Regions from separate parts of the Streptomyces sp. NPDC056231 genome, predicted to be linked through region 2. Evidence: riboswitches for the same ligand, from Rfam matches in the RefSeq annotation. Region 2 holds a riboswitch; each other region holds the start of a gene.
What was found. Region 2 has a riboswitch for cobalamin ahead of ACNPQM_RS31685 (cobalamin biosynthesis protein). Riboswitches for the same ligand answer to the same signal wherever they lie in the genome.
Positions count from the first base shown of each region.

Region 1: linked by a shared signal. The riboswitch ahead of ACNPQM_RS30670 (HoxN/HupN/NixA family nickel/cobalt transporter) and the one ahead of ACNPQM_RS31685 (cobalamin biosynthesis protein) in region 2 are both predicted to bind cobalamin.
Region 3: linked by a shared signal. The riboswitch ahead of ACNPQM_RS12300 (ABC transporter substrate-binding protein) and the one ahead of ACNPQM_RS31685 (cobalamin biosynthesis protein) in region 2 are both predicted to bind cobalamin.

Region 1 covers NZ_JBLVKW010000053.1:22,274-28,098, forward strand. Annotated here, with positions in the region: gene ACNPQM_RS30660 (DeoR/GlpR family DNA-binding transcription regulator) at 113-874, shown strand; gene ACNPQM_RS30665 (hypothetical protein) at 960-1,184, opposite strand; gene ACNPQM_RS30670 (HoxN/HupN/NixA family nickel/cobalt transporter) at 1,295-2,404, opposite strand; cobalamin riboswitch at 2,431-2,620, opposite strand; partial or broken gene ACNPQM_RS30675 (ArsR/SmtB family transcription factor) at 2,686-3,021, shown strand; gene ACNPQM_RS30680 (hypothetical protein) at 3,428-3,889, opposite strand; gene ACNPQM_RS30685 (MarR family winged helix-turn-helix transcriptional regulator) at 4,159-4,731, shown strand; gene ACNPQM_RS30690 (gamma-glutamyl-gamma-aminobutyrate hydrolase family protein) at 4,798-5,529, opposite strand; gene ACNPQM_RS30695 (aldehyde dehydrogenase) at 5,514-5,825, opposite strand, start outside.
Region 2 covers NZ_JBLVKW010000057.1:31,553-37,377, reverse strand. Annotated here, with positions in the region: gene ACNPQM_RS31690 (cobyric acid synthase) at 1-929, opposite strand, end outside; gene ACNPQM_RS31685 (cobalamin biosynthesis protein) at 926-1,906, opposite strand; cobalamin riboswitch at 2,054-2,185, opposite strand; gene ACNPQM_RS31680 (hypothetical protein) at 2,338-2,571, opposite strand; gene ACNPQM_RS31675 (inorganic phosphate transporter) at 2,584-3,870, opposite strand; gene ACNPQM_RS31670 (class II aldolase/adducin family protein) at 4,153-4,857, shown strand; gene ACNPQM_RS31665 (alpha/beta hydrolase) at 4,932-5,825, shown strand, end outside.
Region 3 covers NZ_JBLVKW010000011.1:103,745-109,569, reverse strand. Annotated here, with positions in the region: gene ACNPQM_RS12315 ((2Fe-2S)-binding protein) at 1-52, opposite strand, end outside; gene ACNPQM_RS12310 (ABC transporter ATP-binding protein) at 49-837, opposite strand; gene ACNPQM_RS12305 (FecCD family ABC transporter permease) at 834-1,889, opposite strand; gene ACNPQM_RS12300 (ABC transporter substrate-binding protein) at 1,886-2,872, opposite strand; cobalamin riboswitch at 2,911-3,034, opposite strand; gene ACNPQM_RS12295 (hypothetical protein) at 3,315-4,142, shown strand; gene ACNPQM_RS12290 (ISAs1 family transposase) at 4,139-5,431, opposite strand; gene ACNPQM_RS12285 (IS110 family transposase) at 5,480-5,825, opposite strand, start outside.

The DNA of each region.
Region 1 (5,825 bases), on a different contig from region 2:
AGGAAGGGGAAGCCCGGCAGGAGGAGGCGCGACGACCTGATCGAGGCTGCCTGGACCGTAGAATGCAGTCACAGATCCACAAAAACGGTCACCCTTCCAAAGGAGACAGGTCGTGCTCGCCGCCGAGCGCCATCGCAGAATCGCCGCCGAAATCGCCCGGCTCACGTTCGTCACCACTGACGATCTGACGACGCTGCTGGGCGTCTCCCACGAAACGGTCCGCAGGGACCTTGCCCTGCTCGAGCGGCGTGGCCGGCTCTCCCGGGTTCACGGCGGCGCCACCAGCCCTCAGGCGCCGGTCGGGGAAGAGGCACCCTTCAGCGAACGCAGCGGCGCCCTCGCCTCGGAGAAGGAGACCATCGGCCGCGCGGCAGCAGCACTCATCCAGCTTAACCAGACCGTTGTCATCGACGTCGGCACCACCGCCTTGGAGGTCGCCCGCGCGCTGCCCGCCGACCACGCCGGGGTCATCGCCACCCCCTCCCTCCTCGTGGCCGCGGAAGTCAGCACACGCCCCCGAGTCGAGGTCCTGGTCAGCGGCGGCCGGATCCGAGCCGGCGACCTCGCCTGCTCCAACGCCCAAGCGGTGGAATTCTTCAGCAACCTGCGCGCGGACGCCGTCTTCCTGGGATCCGGCGGCATCGCCCCCTACGGGCTCACCGACTTCCACCTCGACGAAGTCGCCACCAAGCGAGCCATGCTCGCCAACGCCTCCCACCGTTACGTACTCGCCGACTCGAGCAAGTTCGGCCGCACAGCCGCCCACCGCGTGTGCGAGCTGAACGGCTTCGACTCCCTCATCACCGACAAGCCATGCCCGGCCGAACTGCACACCGCCCTCGACCGAGCCGGCAGCACCGTCATCGTGGCTTGAAAAGGTCCCAAAGAGGCCCCACCCATCTGCGCGTCCTCTGACCAAGGCACTGGGCGGGTGGGACGCCCGGCGATCGGCAGCGGGGTCAGGGCAGCGCGGTGTTGTTCCAGTCGTATGGTCCGCCGCCGCGCCACTCGATCAGCTCGGGGTCGTCGATCGCGCGATCCTTGATGGGCAAGCCGGCGCGGTGGAGGAAATCGAGCACGTCGAAAAGGCTGTAGGCGGTGCCTACGCGCTCGCCGTGGATCGTCACCTGCCGCCCACCGTCCGGCGAGGGCGGAAGCACGACCACAGGAGGGTGCTCATCCATGGCACCACCATGCGCCGCAACTGGTTGTCCTGCAGCTTCAGGCTTCACCGTCGCCCTGAGGCGTGCTCGATGGCCTCGAAGATGTCGGCGGTGGTCTCTTTCTGCCGCCGTCAGGCGGCGTCTGCGGTGCGGGCGCTCCAGCGCTCCTCGACCTTGGCCAGCCGCCAGTAGGCGATGGCCACGGCCCAGACGACCACGAACAGGCCGACGATGACATAGCCGACGTTGTCCAGGTTCAGGCCCGCGATCCAGCCGGTGACGTCATCGCTCAGGGCGAGCTTGTCGTGCAGAACGCCGACCAGCTCGATCGTGCCGACGAAGAAGGCCACCGCGATGGACAGGCCGGTGATCGTGAGGTTGTAGAACACCTTGCGAACGGGGTTCGAGAACGCCCACTGGTAGGCGAAGTTCATGAACGTGCCGTCCAGGGTGTCGAACAGGCTCATGCCCGCCGCGAAGAGGAGGGGCAGGCACAGGACCGCGTACCAGGGGAGGCCGGCGGCGGCGCCGTTGCCGGCCAGAGCGAGGAGCAGGACCTCGGTCGTGGTGTCGAAGCCGACCCCGAACAGGAAGCCGAGCGGGAACATTTGGCCGGGCCGGCGGATGGACTTGGTGAACCGCCCCAGAAGGCGGTTCATGAAGCCGCGCGAGTCGAGGTGGGCCTCCAGCTCCGCCTCGTCGTACCGTCCGGCCCGCATCGCCTTGAAGACGCGGATGATGCCGAACAGCGCCACGAGGTTGAGGGCGGCGATGAGATATAGAAAGCTGCCGGACACCGTGGTGCCCACAGTGCCGAGGACTTGGTGGGTTCGGGAGCCGTCGTCCATCAGGGTGCCGGCGAGCTTCGCGCCCCCGGCGACCAGTGCGGCCATGACGACCACCACACTGGAGTGCCCGAGCGCGAACCAGAAGCCCACCGACACCGGCCGCTTGCCGTCGGCCATCAGCTTGCGGGTGGTGTTGTCGATCGCCGCGATGTGGTCCGCGTCGAAGGCGTGCCGCATGCCGAGGGTGTAGGCGGTGATGCCCAGGCCGACCCCGAACGCCTTGGTGCCGACCTCGTAGTGATGCGGAATCACGAGCAGAAACAGGATTCCGAACGCGACCACGTGCAGCGCGACGATCACGGCCAGCAGTCCTGCGGTTCGGACGGTGTCCTCGCGGCGCCAGCGGAAGGACGGGGCGGCGGCGGTTTCGGGCACGCCTTGGGACACGGTCATACGGTCACGCTCCAGCACCTCGTGGATCAGCTTCGTGCTGCCGTGGCCGGTCTCCTGGCTGACGGGTCAACGCGCCCGCCCCTGCCTTCCCGGCCGCGAGGCCAGTGGCAATGCATGGGGCGGGAACTTCCCGATCACAGTGGCGAGGGCCGCTCCGGACTGAGCCCTTGGGGGCTGTCACCGGTCTTCCCGAACACCACGGCCCGCCCACCCTAGAAGGCTGCAAGCCTGCATAACTGACCAGGTATGCAGGTGAAGGGCGTGACTGCGATGATGTGTCCATGCATCTGGTTCCCGCGGAACACGCCGGGCGGCGCACCATTGACGGCCATCGGGTCTGCGATGCCATCGCCGCCATGGGCGAGCCCGAGCGCGTACGCGGCTGGGCCGATCGCTTCTCTCTGCTCTCCGATCCCGGACGTCTGTCCTTGCTGCTCGCCCTCCATGAGGCGGGCCCCATCGCCGTGTCCGACCTCGCCGTCGCCAGCGGGATGCGGGACACCGCCGTCTCCCAGGCTCTGCGTCTTCTGCGGGCCGCCGGCATCGTCGAGGGTGAGAAGGACGGCCGGATCGTGCGCTACCGGCTCGTCGACGGCCCGATTTCCGCGTTGCTGAAACACTGCACGTCCCAAGACGCAGGCGCCGACGGCACACTGTTCCTGGAGGCCACCGGAGCGGCGCCGAAACTGGCAGGAAGAGGAAGTGGCTCAGGATGACGGTGAGGATCCGCGGCCACAAGCGATCACGGCGAGCCTCAGGCAGGACTCTTTCGTAGTACGGCCGACTGTTGCTGAGGGGATCGATGTCCCGCCCCTCCACAAAACCCAGCACGTCCGCGACGCGCGTCGTGGGTAGTGCGGTGATTTTGTCGGTTCAGGTCACCTCGGCTCGCTGGAAGCCGGCGACGGCTGCCTTCACCCCGTCCCGCAGACACCGACCGACCAGCGGTACCGCATCAGCGGTTGGCACCGGACGAGGGCGTACCCCGCTGGGCCGGCGGGGTACGCCCTCGTCCTCAGCCGGTCAGTCGTCCTCGGGGCTCTCGGGGCGCAGCAGCGGGTGGGCGACGCCGGGAAACACCCGCGCCCTGACCATCGGCTCGGCCGCCCCGCCCTGGACCACCGTCTCGGCGACACCCCAGGGGCGGCCGTGCAGGACGACGATCAGCGTGTACGAGGACGAGCACCCCATGCAGTCGTACCGGTCGGCCCAGGTCTCCACATCCGTGACGCTGCCGGGGTAGCGTGCCACATGACGGTGCCGGGCATGGCAGTGGTCGCAGGTCTCGCCGGGCTCGCAGGTCCCGCCGCAGGGGCACGGAACGTCGAGCGAGTCCGCCGGGCGCCAGCGCTGCGTGAGGACGGCGTCACGGGTGGCGCCCATGTCCTTCATCGCCTTCAGGTTGCGGGCGGCTACGTTGTACGACTCGCCGGTGGCAGCCATCCGGTCGCGGATGACGTCTTTGCGTCCGCGGTTCGTCGTCATCGGTTCCTCATCTGTTCCTACGGGGGTCACGCAGCCCGCAAGAAGGTCCACGGGATCGGCGGGCTCCACGGTACCCGGCGCCCCGGGCGGTCCGTGCCACCTGCCGGATGAGGCAGCGCGTTCCCGTAGTGCGGCCAGAGCAGGGGAGTCCACTACTGGTTTCGAGGTACATCGTCGGCACATGCCCTGTCGGCCGGAACTCCGTACAATTTGGTCCCGAACGATAGCGTCGATCCAAGGCGCCGCAATGGCGTCGGAGGGGTGTGCCCGTGCCCGGCCAACGATCCATCACCGAAGCCGAGAAGCTGGCAGGTGCGAAGCTGGGGGGCATTCCGGTCCGGCACGAGCAGATGGCCGTGGTGGCCAATATCTACCGCGCCGCCTCCGCGGTCAGGCAGCACCTGGAGAACTCGGTGCTGCGCGAGTCCGAGCTGACCTGGACGGCGTTCGTCGTGCTGTGGGTGGTGTGGATCTGGGGCGAGTCCGAGACGCGGCACGTGGCGGAGGAAGCGGGCATCTCCAAGGGGACCCTCACCGGGGTTTCGCGCACTCTGGAGGCGCGGGGGCTGGTGCGGCGGTCCGGTCATCCCACTGACGGGAGGCTGGTGCTGCTCAGCCTCACGGACGAGGGCGAGGAGCTCATGCAACGCGTGTTTCCCCAGTTCAACGAGGAGGAGGCATTTGTCACCGGGCAGCTCAGCGACGAGGAGTGCCGCAGTGTCGCGGAGGGGCTGCGCCGGGTCGTGCTCCAGGTGGAGGAGCAGGGCGAGGAGCGTCGCCTCGCCCTGCTGGACGGCGCCGAACCCGCGCCGCGCCGCAGCGGACGCCGCCCCAAGGCGTGAAGGTCGAGTTCCGGAGCGAGCCGGGGCCCTGTGGTCCGGCCGCGGCCGAAGAGGGCCACGGCGATGTCAGCGACGGCCGCGGGCGGCGCGGATGAGGGCGTCGAAGAGCCCTTGCTGGGCCGGGTCTTCGTGGGCGGTGTCCTCGGGGTGCCACTGCACGGCGGCGAACCAGCCGTGCAGGCCAGGGAGTTCGAGGGCTTCCACGGTCCCGTCGACGGCGCGGGCGGCGACCGTGAGGCCGACACCGGTACGGTCCACCCGCTGGTGGTGGTAGCAAGAGACCTCCACCTTCTCGGCCCCGGTGGCCTGCCCCAGGAGCGAGCCGCGCTGGATCGCCACCGGGTGCACGACGTGGCGGTGCTCGCGCTGCGGGCCGCCCATGTCCTGCTCCAGGGTGCCGCCCAGGGCGACGTTGACGACCTGCAGGCCGCGGCAGACCGCAAGCGTCGGCAGGCCCGCGTCCAGCGCTTGGCGGGCGACTTCCAGGTCGAAGCCGTCCTGTTCGTCGTCCACGTCGTAGACGCTGTCGTGGGCCTCGCCATCGCTGTAGCGGTGCGGGGCGAGGTCGCCGCCGCCGGGGAGCAGGACGCCGTCGAAGCGGGTGAGCCGGGCGGTCACCTCGGCGGGGTCGGCGGTTCCGCCGGGCGCGTGCGGGTGGATGGTCGCGGGTTCGCCGCCCGCCCGCCACACCGCGTCGACGAGCGCCCGGGCGTTGACCTCGGCGGCGTACCGCAGGGCGGAGGTGGACGCGGAGAAACGGGCCGGAATGGCGATGAGCGGTCTCACAGCTGGATCCAGGTGGTCTTGAGTTCGGTGTACTTCTCCAGGGCGTGCGCGGACTTGTCGCGGCCGTTGCCGGACTGCTTCATCCCGCCGAAGGGCACGGTCAGGTCGCCCTCCTCGTAGCAGTTGACCCAGACCGTCCCGGCCTTCAGGGCGCGGGAGACCCGGTGCGCGGTGGACAGGTCGGACGTCCACAGCCCGGCCGCGAGACCGTACTCGGTGGCGTTGGCGAGCGCGACGGCCTCGTCGAGGTCCTCGAAGGTGAGGACGGACAGCACCGGGCCGAAGATCTCCTCCCGGGCCAACCGCAT
Region 2 (5,825 bases):
CCGCGCGTGCCCGGCACGATCACCAGATCCGCGTCGGCCAGCTCCTCCGCCCGGTCCACGAACCGCACCACGACACCCGGTTCGGCGGCCAGCGCGTCCACATCGGTGAAGTTCGACATCAGCGGCACGGCGCACACCGCGACCCGCAGCACGTCCTCGCCGTGCGGCGGTGCGACGACCGACTCGCGTACGGCACCGCGGAGCGAGACCCGCAGCCCGTCCTCCTCGTCGATGCCCAGGCCGTGGGCGAACGGCAGAACTCCGTACGTCCGCCGCCCGGTCAGCCCGTGCAGCATGTCGAGACCCGGCTCCAGGAGCGACACGTCGCCGCGGAACTTGTTGACCAGATAGCCGGCGACCAGCGCCTGGTCCTCGGCGCTGAGCAGCGCCGTCGTGCCGAAGAACGAGGCGAAGACGCCACCGCGGTCGATGTCACCGACGACGATGACGGGGAACCCCGCGGCCCGCGCGATCCCCATGTTCACGATGTCGGTGCGCCGCAGATTGATCTCGGCCGGGCTGCCCGCCCCCTCGCAGATCACGGCGTCATAGGTGCCCCGAAGCTGCTCCAGACAGTCCACGACCGTACCGAACAGAGATTCCTGTCGCCCCCCGTGGTAACCGCGCGCGCTCATCTCGCCCACCGGCCTGCCCATCAGGACGACCTGACTGGACCGGTCGCCGCCGGGCTTGAGCAGCACCGGGTTCATCAGCGCGGTCGGTTCCACCCGGGCGGCCTGCGCCTGCATCGCCTGCGCGCGTCCGATCTCCGCACCCTCGCGGGTGACGAACGAGTTCAGCGACATGTTCTGCGCCTTGAACGGCGCGACCTTCACGCCCTGGCGCACCAGCCACCGGCAGATGCCTGCGGTGACGACGCTCTTGCCCGCGTCCGACGTGGTTCCGGCGACCAGCAGTCCGCCGCTCATTTCCCGCTCCGTCCCGCAGCCGCACGCCGCCCCGAGGGCGACCACCGTCCCGCGATCAGCCGGCCCGCCGCGCACACGCCGAGGGCCAGTACTCCCACGCGGCGCGACAGCCGCACCGCGCGCTCGATGTCCCCGGTCTCCACCGCACGGCCGGTCGCGCCGTTCAGTACCGGCCGGTGCTCGACACGCCCGCCGTACGCGAGGGTCCCGCCGAGCCGTACGCCGAGCGCCCCCGCGAACGAGGCTTCCACCGGGCCCGCGTTGGGGCTCGGATGCCTGCCCGCGTCCGCCCGCCAGGCCTGCAGCGCTCGACGTGGCTGCCCCCCGGCAACCACGGCGAGCGCGGCGGTGAGCCGGGCGCCGGGCCAGCCCGCGACGTCGTCCAGGCGGGCCGAGGCCCAGCCGTAGCGCAGATGGCGGGGCGACTTGTGCCCGACCATCGCGTCGAGGGTGTTGACGGCGCGGAAGGCGACGAGTCCGGGCACGCCACCCAGCGCGCCCCACACGAGGGCACCCACCACCGCGTCCGAGGTGTTCTCGGCCACGGACTCCACCACGGCGCGCGCGATCTGCGGCCCGTCGAGGGAGTGCGGGTCGCGCCCGCACAGATGGGGGAGGCGCTCCCGGGCCAGCTCGATGTCACCGGCGGCGAGCGCGCCGCCGATGGCGCGCGCCTCGCGACCCAGCGAGGTGCCGCCGACGACGGACCAGGTGGCGGCCGCGGTCAGGGCGACGGAGGCGGCGGGATGACGGCGTACGGTACGGGCGGCCAGCGCGGCTCCACCGGCAGCGCCTCCGGCGCAGACCAGGGTGTGCAGGGCGCCCCACCCGCGGTGGTCGCGCCACAGGCGCCGTTCGACGCCCGCCGCGGCCCGCCCGAAGGCGGCGACCGGATGCCCCCGGCGGGGATCACCGAGCAGCAGATCGCCGATCAGGCCGGCGGCGGCGCCGTACGCGAAGATGCGGTCGGCTCGCACGGCTCAGCCGGCCGCGCTGCCTCGAAGGACCTCGGTACAGCCTGCTCCTGGTGAGGGCGGCACAGAAACGGCGGACGCACGGCAGCCGGGCATGGCGATATGTCCTCACTCAGGGTCCGCGCCCTGGTTCGACGTGACCGGCGGCGAGAGTCTCCTGGCTCCCGGATCCGCAGTTCCCCCGGCCTTCCAGCCCGCATGCGCGGGCCGTGACTTCCGGTGTGGGGGACTGCTCCCCGGTGACAGTGGCGGGACCGCGCCGGATTCACACCGGCTTCCTCTGCTGTCGCCGTAAATGGCTCCGGCAGTCCACCACGCTCCGCGAACGCCCGTCAACCTGGCGTTGACCTGCGGCGGTGCACTGTGCGCAGACGCACATCGGGCCGGACACACGCGAGGTGTGTCCGGCCCGATGGGGGAGTGCGGGAAGGGGCTCAGGCGACGATCAGATAGATCCCGTACGCGACCGCAGCCGCGCAGAGCCCGAAGCAGAGGTACCCGCCCACGCGGGCGAGCACCAGGGAGCCTCCGGTGGAGCCACCCTGCGTGGCCGGTTCCGGCTGCTTGGAGAGGCCGACGATGCCCAGGGTGAAGAGGCCCACCAGCGCGACGGTGACGACGAGCGAGACGCCGAAGACGGAGCCGAGAGCTGCCCAGTCGATGTTCATGGTGATCTGTCCTTACACCGTGGCGGGCCGCGCCGGATCGGCGGCGACGGTTCCGGGCTGGGCCGGGATGGTGGTCTTGAGGTCCGTGGTCGTGTCCACTGCCGTGGCGACCGCAGCCGTCCCGGCGGGCGGCGGAGTGACGGCCGCGATGGCGGTGGTGATGACCCCCGCCGGCTCGGCGACCTCACCGGTGGGCGCGACATCGCCGTGCCCGACCGGCTTGCGCCGGGACAGCAGCCAGATCGCTCCGGAGCCCGCGACGAGCAGGACGGCGACGGCGACGACACCCCAGGTGCCCTGCCTGGTGAGGAACTCCGCGCCCGCGCCGACCAGACCCGCGGCCGGCAGGGTCAGACCCCAGGCGGCGAACATCCGGGTCGCGGTGGACCAGCGGACCACACCGCCCGGGCGGCCCAGACCCGCACCCATCACGGCGCCGGAGCAGGACTGGGTGGTGGAGAGGGAGAAGCCGAGGTGCGAGGAGGCCAGGATGACCGTGGCCGCGCTGGTCTGGGCGGCGAAGCCCTGCGGCGGCTTGAGCTCGGTGAGGCCGCTGCCCATGGTGCGGATGATGCGCCAGCCGCCCAGGTAGGTGCCGAGTGCGATGGCCAGACCGGCGGAGACGATGACCCAGACCGGCGGGTTCGAGCCGGGGGACAGGATGCCACCGGTGACCAGGGCCAGGGTGATGATGCCCATGGTCTTCTGCGCGTCGTTGGTGCCGTGGGCGAGCGAGACCAGACCGGCCGAGGCGATCTGGCCGGCCCGGTAGCCCTTGGCGGTGGCCTTCTCCTGGGCCTCGTTACGGTTCCCGCCGCCGATCCGGTACGTCAGCCTGGTCGCCAGCAGTGCGGCGACACCCGCGACGACCGGGGCGGCGACCGCGGGAAGCAGGACCTTGGTGACGACGGTTCCGCCGTCGACCGAGGACCAGCCCGCCGACATCACCGCGGCGCCGATCAGGCCGCCGAAGAGTGCGTGGGACGAGCTGGACGGCAGGCCGACCAGCCAGGTGAGCAGATTCCACAGAATGGCGCCGACGAGGGCCGCGAAGATGACTTCTGTCCGCAGTCCGTTCTCGTTGATGATCCCGCCGGAGATCGTTTTGGCGACCTCCACCGACAGGAAGGCGCCGACGAGGTTGAGAGCGGCGGACATGGCCACCGCTGTCTTGGGTTTGAGGGCACCGGTCGAGATGGTGGTCGCCATCGCGTTCGCGGTGTCATGGAAACCGTTCGTGAAATCGAACACTAGAGCTGTCACGATCACAATCGCGAGGAGCAGCGTGATGTGTTCCATTTACCCAGGCAATCGTTCGACGTCATTGGCACGTGGAACGTAGGCAACCTGGGTGAACGGAAGATGAACTGGACGGGGCTCTGTGGTGACTCCAAACGGAGTTGAGCCATTCTTTTTGTCGGGCCACCGACAGTGGATGTGGGGCGCGGCGCCTGTCGTGGCCGAATTTCGCCCCTCCCGCCTCGCTTTGCGCCCTGTGATCCGAGGTCCGGAAGCCCCGGAAAAGAGATGTGAGTCACTCGGCGTCTCCTGCCGCGCCGGCCCCGCTGGCAGGATTCCCCCATGAGTGAGCATCACAAGGACGCGCACAGCGGGCATAACGGGCGCGATGCGAACGGCGCACGCGACGCGATCGAGCAGGCCTGGCACGGCGTCGTCGCCACCGCCCGCAGGACCGCTGCGGAGGGCTTGGTGGTCGGCACCTCGGGCAATGTGTCGGCGCGGGTCGGCGACCTCGTCCTGGTCACCCCGAGCGGTGTGCCGTACGACCGGCTGGGCCCCGGCGACACCGTGGCCGTCGACCTCCACGGCAACCAGGTGCTCGGCGCCCTCGCCCCGACCAGCGAACTGCCGCTCCACCTGGCGGTCTACCGCAACACCGACGCCGCCGCCGTCGTGCACACCCACGCCGTGCACGCCACGGCCGTCTCCACCCTCGTCCCCGAGGTCCCGCTGGTGCACTACGCCGCCGCCATGCTCGGTGGCCCCGTCCGCACCGCGGCCTATGCGCGCTACGGAACCCAGGAGCTGGCCGAGCACATGCTGGCCGCCCTGCGTGACCGCACGGGCTGTCTGCTCCGCAACCACGGAACCGTCACCTATGGATCGACCCTCGACCAGGCCTACGACCGCACCGCCCAGCTGGAATGGATGTGCAGGCTCTGGCTCACCGCAAGCTCCGTACCAGGCCACACCCCGTCCCTGCTCTCCCTCGCTCAGCTGCGTGACGTGCAGGACGCTCTGAAGGGGTACGGGCAACCCGGCTGACCGGGAGCACCGGCGAGCCACCGGACGGCCCCTGTCCACTGGCAGGGCGCGGCACACCCCCCGAGACTGAAGCAGTGCGCCCGGCAACAGCGGCGGCAGCAGCCGTCACCACCCTCCTCGGCGTCGGCGCGGCAGCGGTCGTCGCCGGCCGGTACGCCAGCAGCGCCGCCCTGAGGGCGCCGTCCGGACGTCCGCTCCCCGCCGACCGGCAGCTCACCGTGCACGCCACGGCGGCCGGGCAGGTCACACTGACCCGCTCCTTCGCCGCGCTCCGGCCCGGTACGTACGGACTGGTGGGCGACGGCGTCCAGGCCGTCGTCGGCCCGGTGATCGAGCAGGCATCGCACGCCCCCGACGCCGTCGTACGCAGACTGGAACGTGTCAATGACGGCAGCCTGGAACCCGGCGCCCAGGTCCGGATCACCCCCGCGCTGTACAGCGGCGACCCCGGCACGGCCCTCGGCCTCGACCACGAGGACGTCGAGATCCCCGGTGAGCTCGGCGTCCTGCCCGCCTGGTTCGTGCCCGGCCCCCGGGACACCTGGGTCATCACCGTGCACGGCCTCGGCACCACCCGCGAACACCCCATGAACATCATGGAGTTCCTGCACGGGCTGCGGCTGCCGGTCCTCGGCCTGGCATACCGCGGCGACCCCGGAGCCCCGCGCTCCCCGGACGGACTGGCCCACCTCGGCGAGTCCGAATGGCGCGACTTGGACGCGGCCGTCCGCTTCGCCGTGCGGTACGGCGCCGAGAAGGTCGTCCTGCACGGCTGGTCCACCGGCGCCTCCATGGCTCTGCACGCGGCCGTCAACTCCGCGCTCCGCGGGCGGATCTGCGGCCTCGTCCTGGACTCCCCGGTGCTCGACTGGGCCGCCACCCTGCGCGCTCTGGCCATCGCCCGCGGCGTCCCGTCCCCGCTGCTGCCGCTCGCCCTGCGCGCCGCCCAGGGCCAGACCGGTCTGCGC
Region 3 (5,825 bases), on a different contig from region 2:
AGCGTGGCCCGTGCGGCAAGGGCGTCCAGACGGGGAAAGTGTCGTCACTCATGACAGCGGGAGGTAGACGACGTTGGGGGAGCCGGTGACCGGGTGGACGCCGATCCGGGATCGTATCCCGTAGACCTCGGCCAGTAGTTCTTCCGTCAGTACCGCGTGCGGGGAGCCGGACGCCACCAGTCGTCCGGCGCTGAGGACGAACAACCGGTCGCAGTAGGAAGCGGCCAGGTTGAGGTCGTGCAGCACCAGCAGATTGGTGGTGCCCAGCGTTCTCACCAGGCCGAGGATCTCCAGCTGGTAGCGGATGTCCAGATGGTTCGTGGGTTCGTCGAGCGCCAGCAGCCCCGGTTCCTGGACCAGGGCGCGGGCGATCAAGGCCCGTTGCCGTTCCCCGCCGGACAGCTCTTCGAACCGCCGGTCGGCCAGGGGCGCCGCGCCGACGCGCCGCAGCGACTGGTCGATGCGGCGGGCGTCGTCGGCGTCGTCCTGCTCCCAGAACCGTTTGTGTGGGCTTCGGCCCATTGCCACGACCTGTCGTACGGTCAGGCCGAAGGTACCGGGGCTGTCCTGCGGTACGACGGCGACGCGGCGGGCCCGTTCCTTCACACCGAGGGCCGCGGCGTCCGCTCCGTCCAGCAGGACCCGACCCGCCGCGGGGCGCAGGGCGCCGTACACGCAGCGCAGGAAGGTGGTTTTGCCGCTGCCGTTCGGCCCGACCAGGCCGACCGTCTCGCCGGGGGCGGCGTCCAGCGTGACCGCGTCGAGAAGGGTACGGCCGGCCACCTCGTAGCTGATCCCGTCGGCGGCGAGCGCCGTCGGGGACGGTGCCGGGCTCATCCGGTGATTCCTTCGGTACGGCTGGAGCGGCGCAGCAGCCAGAGGAAGAACGGGCCGCCCACCAGGGCAGTGATCACCCCGGCGGGAATCTCTTCGGGGGCTGCCACGGTCCGCGCCAGCAGATCGGCCAGCAGCAGGAAGACGGCCCCGCCGAGCGCGGTCACCGGCAGGAGTCTGCGGTGGGACGCGCCGACGATCATCCTGGCGGCGTGCGGAATCATCAGGCCGATGAAGCCGATCGCCCCGCTGTAGGCGACCAGCACGCCGATGATCAGTGACACCAGCACGAAGACGCCGCCCCGGAAGCGTCCGGGGTCCAGGCCGAGGCTGCGGGCCCCTTCCTCCCCAGTAAGCAGCAGATCCAGCGGACGGGCCAGACTGATCAGGAGTACGGCCCCGACGCCCAATACTGCGGCGGGCAGCGCCAGTTGGTCCCAACGGGCGCCACCCAGGCCGCCCAGCGTCCAGAACAGGATCGCCCGCACATGCTCGGCCCGGGAGGACAGCACCAGGATCAGGCTGGTGAACGCGGACAGCACGTACTGGATCGCCACCCCGGCCAGGATCAGCCGGCCCGTTGTCATGGTGCCGCCGCGCCGGGCCATCGCGTAGACGGCGACCAGCGCGGCCATGGACCCGGCGAACGCGGCAATGGGCAGGGCCACGTCGGTGGCCGCCCCGGCGCCGACCCCCATCACGACGACCACGGCAGCGCCCGCTGATGCCCCGGACGAGGCGCCCAGCAGAAACGGATCGGCCAACGGGTTACGCACCAGCGCCTGGAGCACCGTGCCCGACAGGGCCAGCCCGGCGCCGACGACGGCCCCGAGCAGCACCCTGGGCAGTCGCACCTCCCACACGATCGTCGGGTACGCACCGGTGCGTTCACCACCCAGGACCGTACTCAGTACCTCGCCCGGCGGAATCCGTACCGGGCCGAGCGCCAGACCGGCCACCGCCGCCGCGAGCAGCAGCACCGTGAGAACGCCGATCACGACGGGGGTCGAGCGGAGGACGGACTTCGGACCGGGGCGGGCGGACTCCGCGCTCACGGAGTGCCGGGGTGCAGCTGCCCGGCCAGGCCCTGCACGGCGTCGGCGACCCGGACACCGAGCACGGCCGAGGACAGCGGGAGTACCGCGAACTTCTTATTCTTGATCGCCGGCACGTCCGCGAGCGCCGGATCGTTCAGCAGCCGCTTCTTCTTGGCCGCCACCGTGGTGCCTCCGTAGTCGTAGATCACGACCACCTCGGGCTTGCGCTTGATGACCTGCTCCCAGGACACGTCGCCGAAGGTGGCGTCGAGGTCCGCGAAGACGTTCCTGCCCCCGGCGAGCCGGACGATCTCGTTGCCGATGCCCTTACCGCCCGCGGTGAACGCGGAGCTGTCGCCGGAGTCGTACACGAACACCGAGGGACGCGAGGAGCCCTTGAGCTCTGCCTCGACCGTCGCGATCTTCTGCCGCTCCTCGGCAAGCAGATTCTTGCCGCGCTCCGGTACGCCGAAGACCCGGGCGACTTGGGTGATCTCGGTGGCGAGCTGATCGATACCGACCTTGCCCTTGGCGCAGTTCTCGATGTTCAGCCGGGTGTTGATGCCGTCCTTCTGGAGCCCCGCCCGGTCCCGGCCCTTGGCCTTGTCGAAGGCGCTGCTGTACCCGCCGTAGACGAAGTCGGGGTTGGCGCCGAGCAGCACCTCCTTGGAGGGGTACTCCTTCGCGAGCACCTTGGTTCCGGCGTACGCGGACCGGTACTTCGGCAGGATGCTGTCGTCCAGGTAGGCCGTCCCGGCCAGCCGGTCCTGAAGCCCGAGGGCCAGCATGACCTCGGTGACGTGCTGGTTCATGGTGACAGCCCGCTTCGGCGGGGCGTCGAAGGTCGTCCTCGTACCGCAGTTGGTGACCGTGTAGGGGAAACCGTCGGCGGCCGGTGCGGCTTCTGCCTTGCTCTCGCCGCCCGTTCCGGAGCCGCAGCCGGTGAGCGGCAGGAGGAGCAGCGGTATGAGTGCGAGTGGTACACGGCGGATCCGGGGCATGGCCGAGCCTTTCCGGGGGATGTCCTCGTCCCCTGGGTCGTACGAGAAGGCGGCGCGGCCAGTATCTGGCTTCCGGGCTGCTGCAGCCCGGTCACAGTGGCGGGACCGTACCGGATTCACACCGGTTTCCTGACGCACGTCGCCTGAGTTTCGAAGCCCATTCTGTCAGACCGTGTATTCCGGCAGGGCCTGACCCTTGCACTACCGACCATGGCCGGCCCTGGACGCCGATGTCCGCGACGACGACCGGTAATGCGGACGGTTACGCTCGGAACCGCAGGCTCGAACGCTCTCGCGGGTCTCTTTCCTCACCAACTGGACGTGGGACAGATGCGGTTCGCCACGGAAAGTTCGTCCAGGCCCGGCCGGTTTTGGGCATTGGGCCGGACTGCGAGCCTGGCTGACGGCGCACGAGGACTTCGCCCAGCTGCCGCCTGCATCCGTGACGGTATGGGACCGCTATCTCGCGTACGGGACCGCGCTCGGCGTCACCAGCTTGACCGGCCGGCTCCTTGGCTTCGACTCCGGAGACCGGCGACGCGTCTGGTCCTCATACGGAGGGACCTGGCGCCCGGTGCGGATCCGCTACCCGCGGCTGCGCCCCGGCTTCGGCGGCTCGACGATCCGGCTGCTGCAGTTGGCGGCCGCGGCGGGCGTGGTCGCGGTGGGCCTCTGCGCCTTCGCGATGCTGCGGCAGCCCGACTGGGCGGTCGCAGTCGACGCGCACAGCGGCGGCTCGCTGCGCCGGCCGGGACTGGTGCTGAGCGCCGGCTGGGTGGGCAGCGCGCTGCTCGGCCTTGTGGTGGCCGGCAAGTTCAGCCGCTGGACACTGCTCGTGGCGTTCCTGGCGATGATGCCCGGCAACTTCGCGAGCGGCAGCCACGGCTGGTTCAGCGATGCGGCGGCCCACGAGGGGCCCCTGCTCGGCGAGTTGGCGGCGATCGCGGCCTTCGGCGTGCTGGCGACGTACTTCCTGGCACTCGCCTGCTTGGAGCGGCGGGAGCCCGACACGATCACCGGTGAGGTGCTGCGGATGGAGTCGCGCAAGGGCAAGGAGGTGGCCCGGTTCCTGGCCCTCGACGAGGGGAACACGGACGTGACCACCGCCTGGGCGCTGCCCGCGGCCTCGCAGGGCATCGCGACCGGCGCCCAGGTGCGGCTGAGGGTCTCGCGGGGCACCCGCACCATCCGCTCCGCGGAGCTGGTGAGGGCCGCGATGCCGGAAGGTGACCGAGCGAAGGCCGCCAAGCAGGACGCCTCTCAGTGCTAACACCTCCCGGTGCCCCTCATCAGGCAGGTTCCGCCGGTGCGGGCCCCAGGGCCTGGATCGCGAGATCGATCGCGGCGGTCAGACGCTCGGTGCCGTGGCCGGCGCGTTCGCGCACCCGCAGGCCGTGTGAGGGGGCGGCGAGGGTCGCGGGCGTTGCGGCGGAGGCCGGCCGCGATGTTCTTCACTCCGGCCGCGCGGAGGGGTCCGATGGTGAGGTTGCGCCAGGTGACCATGGTGCGGGGCGCGTTGCTGGTCCGCAGTTGGGAGGCGTCCTCGGCGAAGGTGGTGTCGCGGATGCGGTGCAGGGCCTCGACCTTCCAGTGGTCGTGTACGAGTTCGGCGATCTGGGCCGCGGTGGCCTGCTCGGCGGTCAGGCTGGTGACGACGTAGACCGTGTTGACGGTGGTCTTGCCGGTCTTGCGGTCGGTGCGTCGGCGTTTGATCTGGACGGCCTGGCGGGCTCCGGGGAAAAGGAGGCTGTTCACGGTGGCGACCTTGATCCGGCGGATCTCCGAGCGGCCGTGGCCGATGCCCTGGGTGCGGCCCTGAAACGGAATCTGCTGCCAGGGAAGGGTTTTGAGCTGCCGGCGCAGCTTCTTCTGGTTACCCTTGACGATCACGATGTAGTGGGCGCCCCAGCCAAGAAGGTAGTCGGCGTGCTCACGCTGGGTGTGCATCGCGTCGCTGGTGACGACGGTTCCTGCCAGGTCGGCGACGGTGTCCAGCAGCGGCTTAAAGCAGGTGATCTCGTTCGTCTTCTCGCCGATGTCCAGCTGGGCCAGGACCAGGCCGGTGGTGTGCTCCAGTGCGGCGAGCAGGTGGATCTTGCGGCCCTTCGCTTTGGCCGCGCCGCGCAGGCTTTTGCCGTCCACTGCGAGGCCGCGCAGCCCCGCCGCCTTCGGGTGACGGTCGGTGAGCCAGCGTCCGACCGCCCGGTCCAGCGCGTCGCCGTCGATGAGGGCCAGCAGCCGTCGGACCGTCGTTTCCGCAGGCAGGAACCGCTTCGGGAACAGTGGGTCGAGGCGTATGCCGAGGCGTTCCAGGATGTGCGGCGGGGCATCGGCGATCCACTCGCTGACGGCCAGCACAGAGGTTGCCCCGGCCAGAACCGCGCACGCGGTCAGCGCGAGCACGGCAACCAGAGCGTGCCGTACGCCGCGTGGGTCTCGCGGGTCGGGCACCTCGGCCAGCCGCTCCAGCAGGCGCGGGCCCTCGTCGGACACGACCCCGGGATGCTCGCGGAGCTGGTCAAGAGCAGGCGGGATCAGCGATGATGCGTCGGCAGGCACGGTCTTCCACTCGGATCACGGGGCGTAGAGAACATCCCAATGCCGTTGTCAAGCCGCCGTCGTGACTGGTGGTGCTGCCTGATAGCGCGCTCCGTCGCGGATCATCGCCCACAGGACGTTCACTCGTCGCCGCGCGAGCGCGATCAGGGCCTGCTTGTGCCCCTTCCCCTCGGCGCGTTTGCGGTCGTAGTAGGTCCGCGATGCGGGGCAGGATTTCAAGCTGGCCATCGAGGAGAGGTAGAAGACCCGCAGCAGGCCGCGGTGGTAGCGGCGGGGGCGATGAAGGTTGCCGCTGACCCGACCGGAGTCCCGGGAAGCCGGGGCCACGCCGCCGTAGCCGGCCAGGCGGTCCGCGCTGGCGAAGGCGTCCAGGTCACCGCCGGTGGCAGCGACG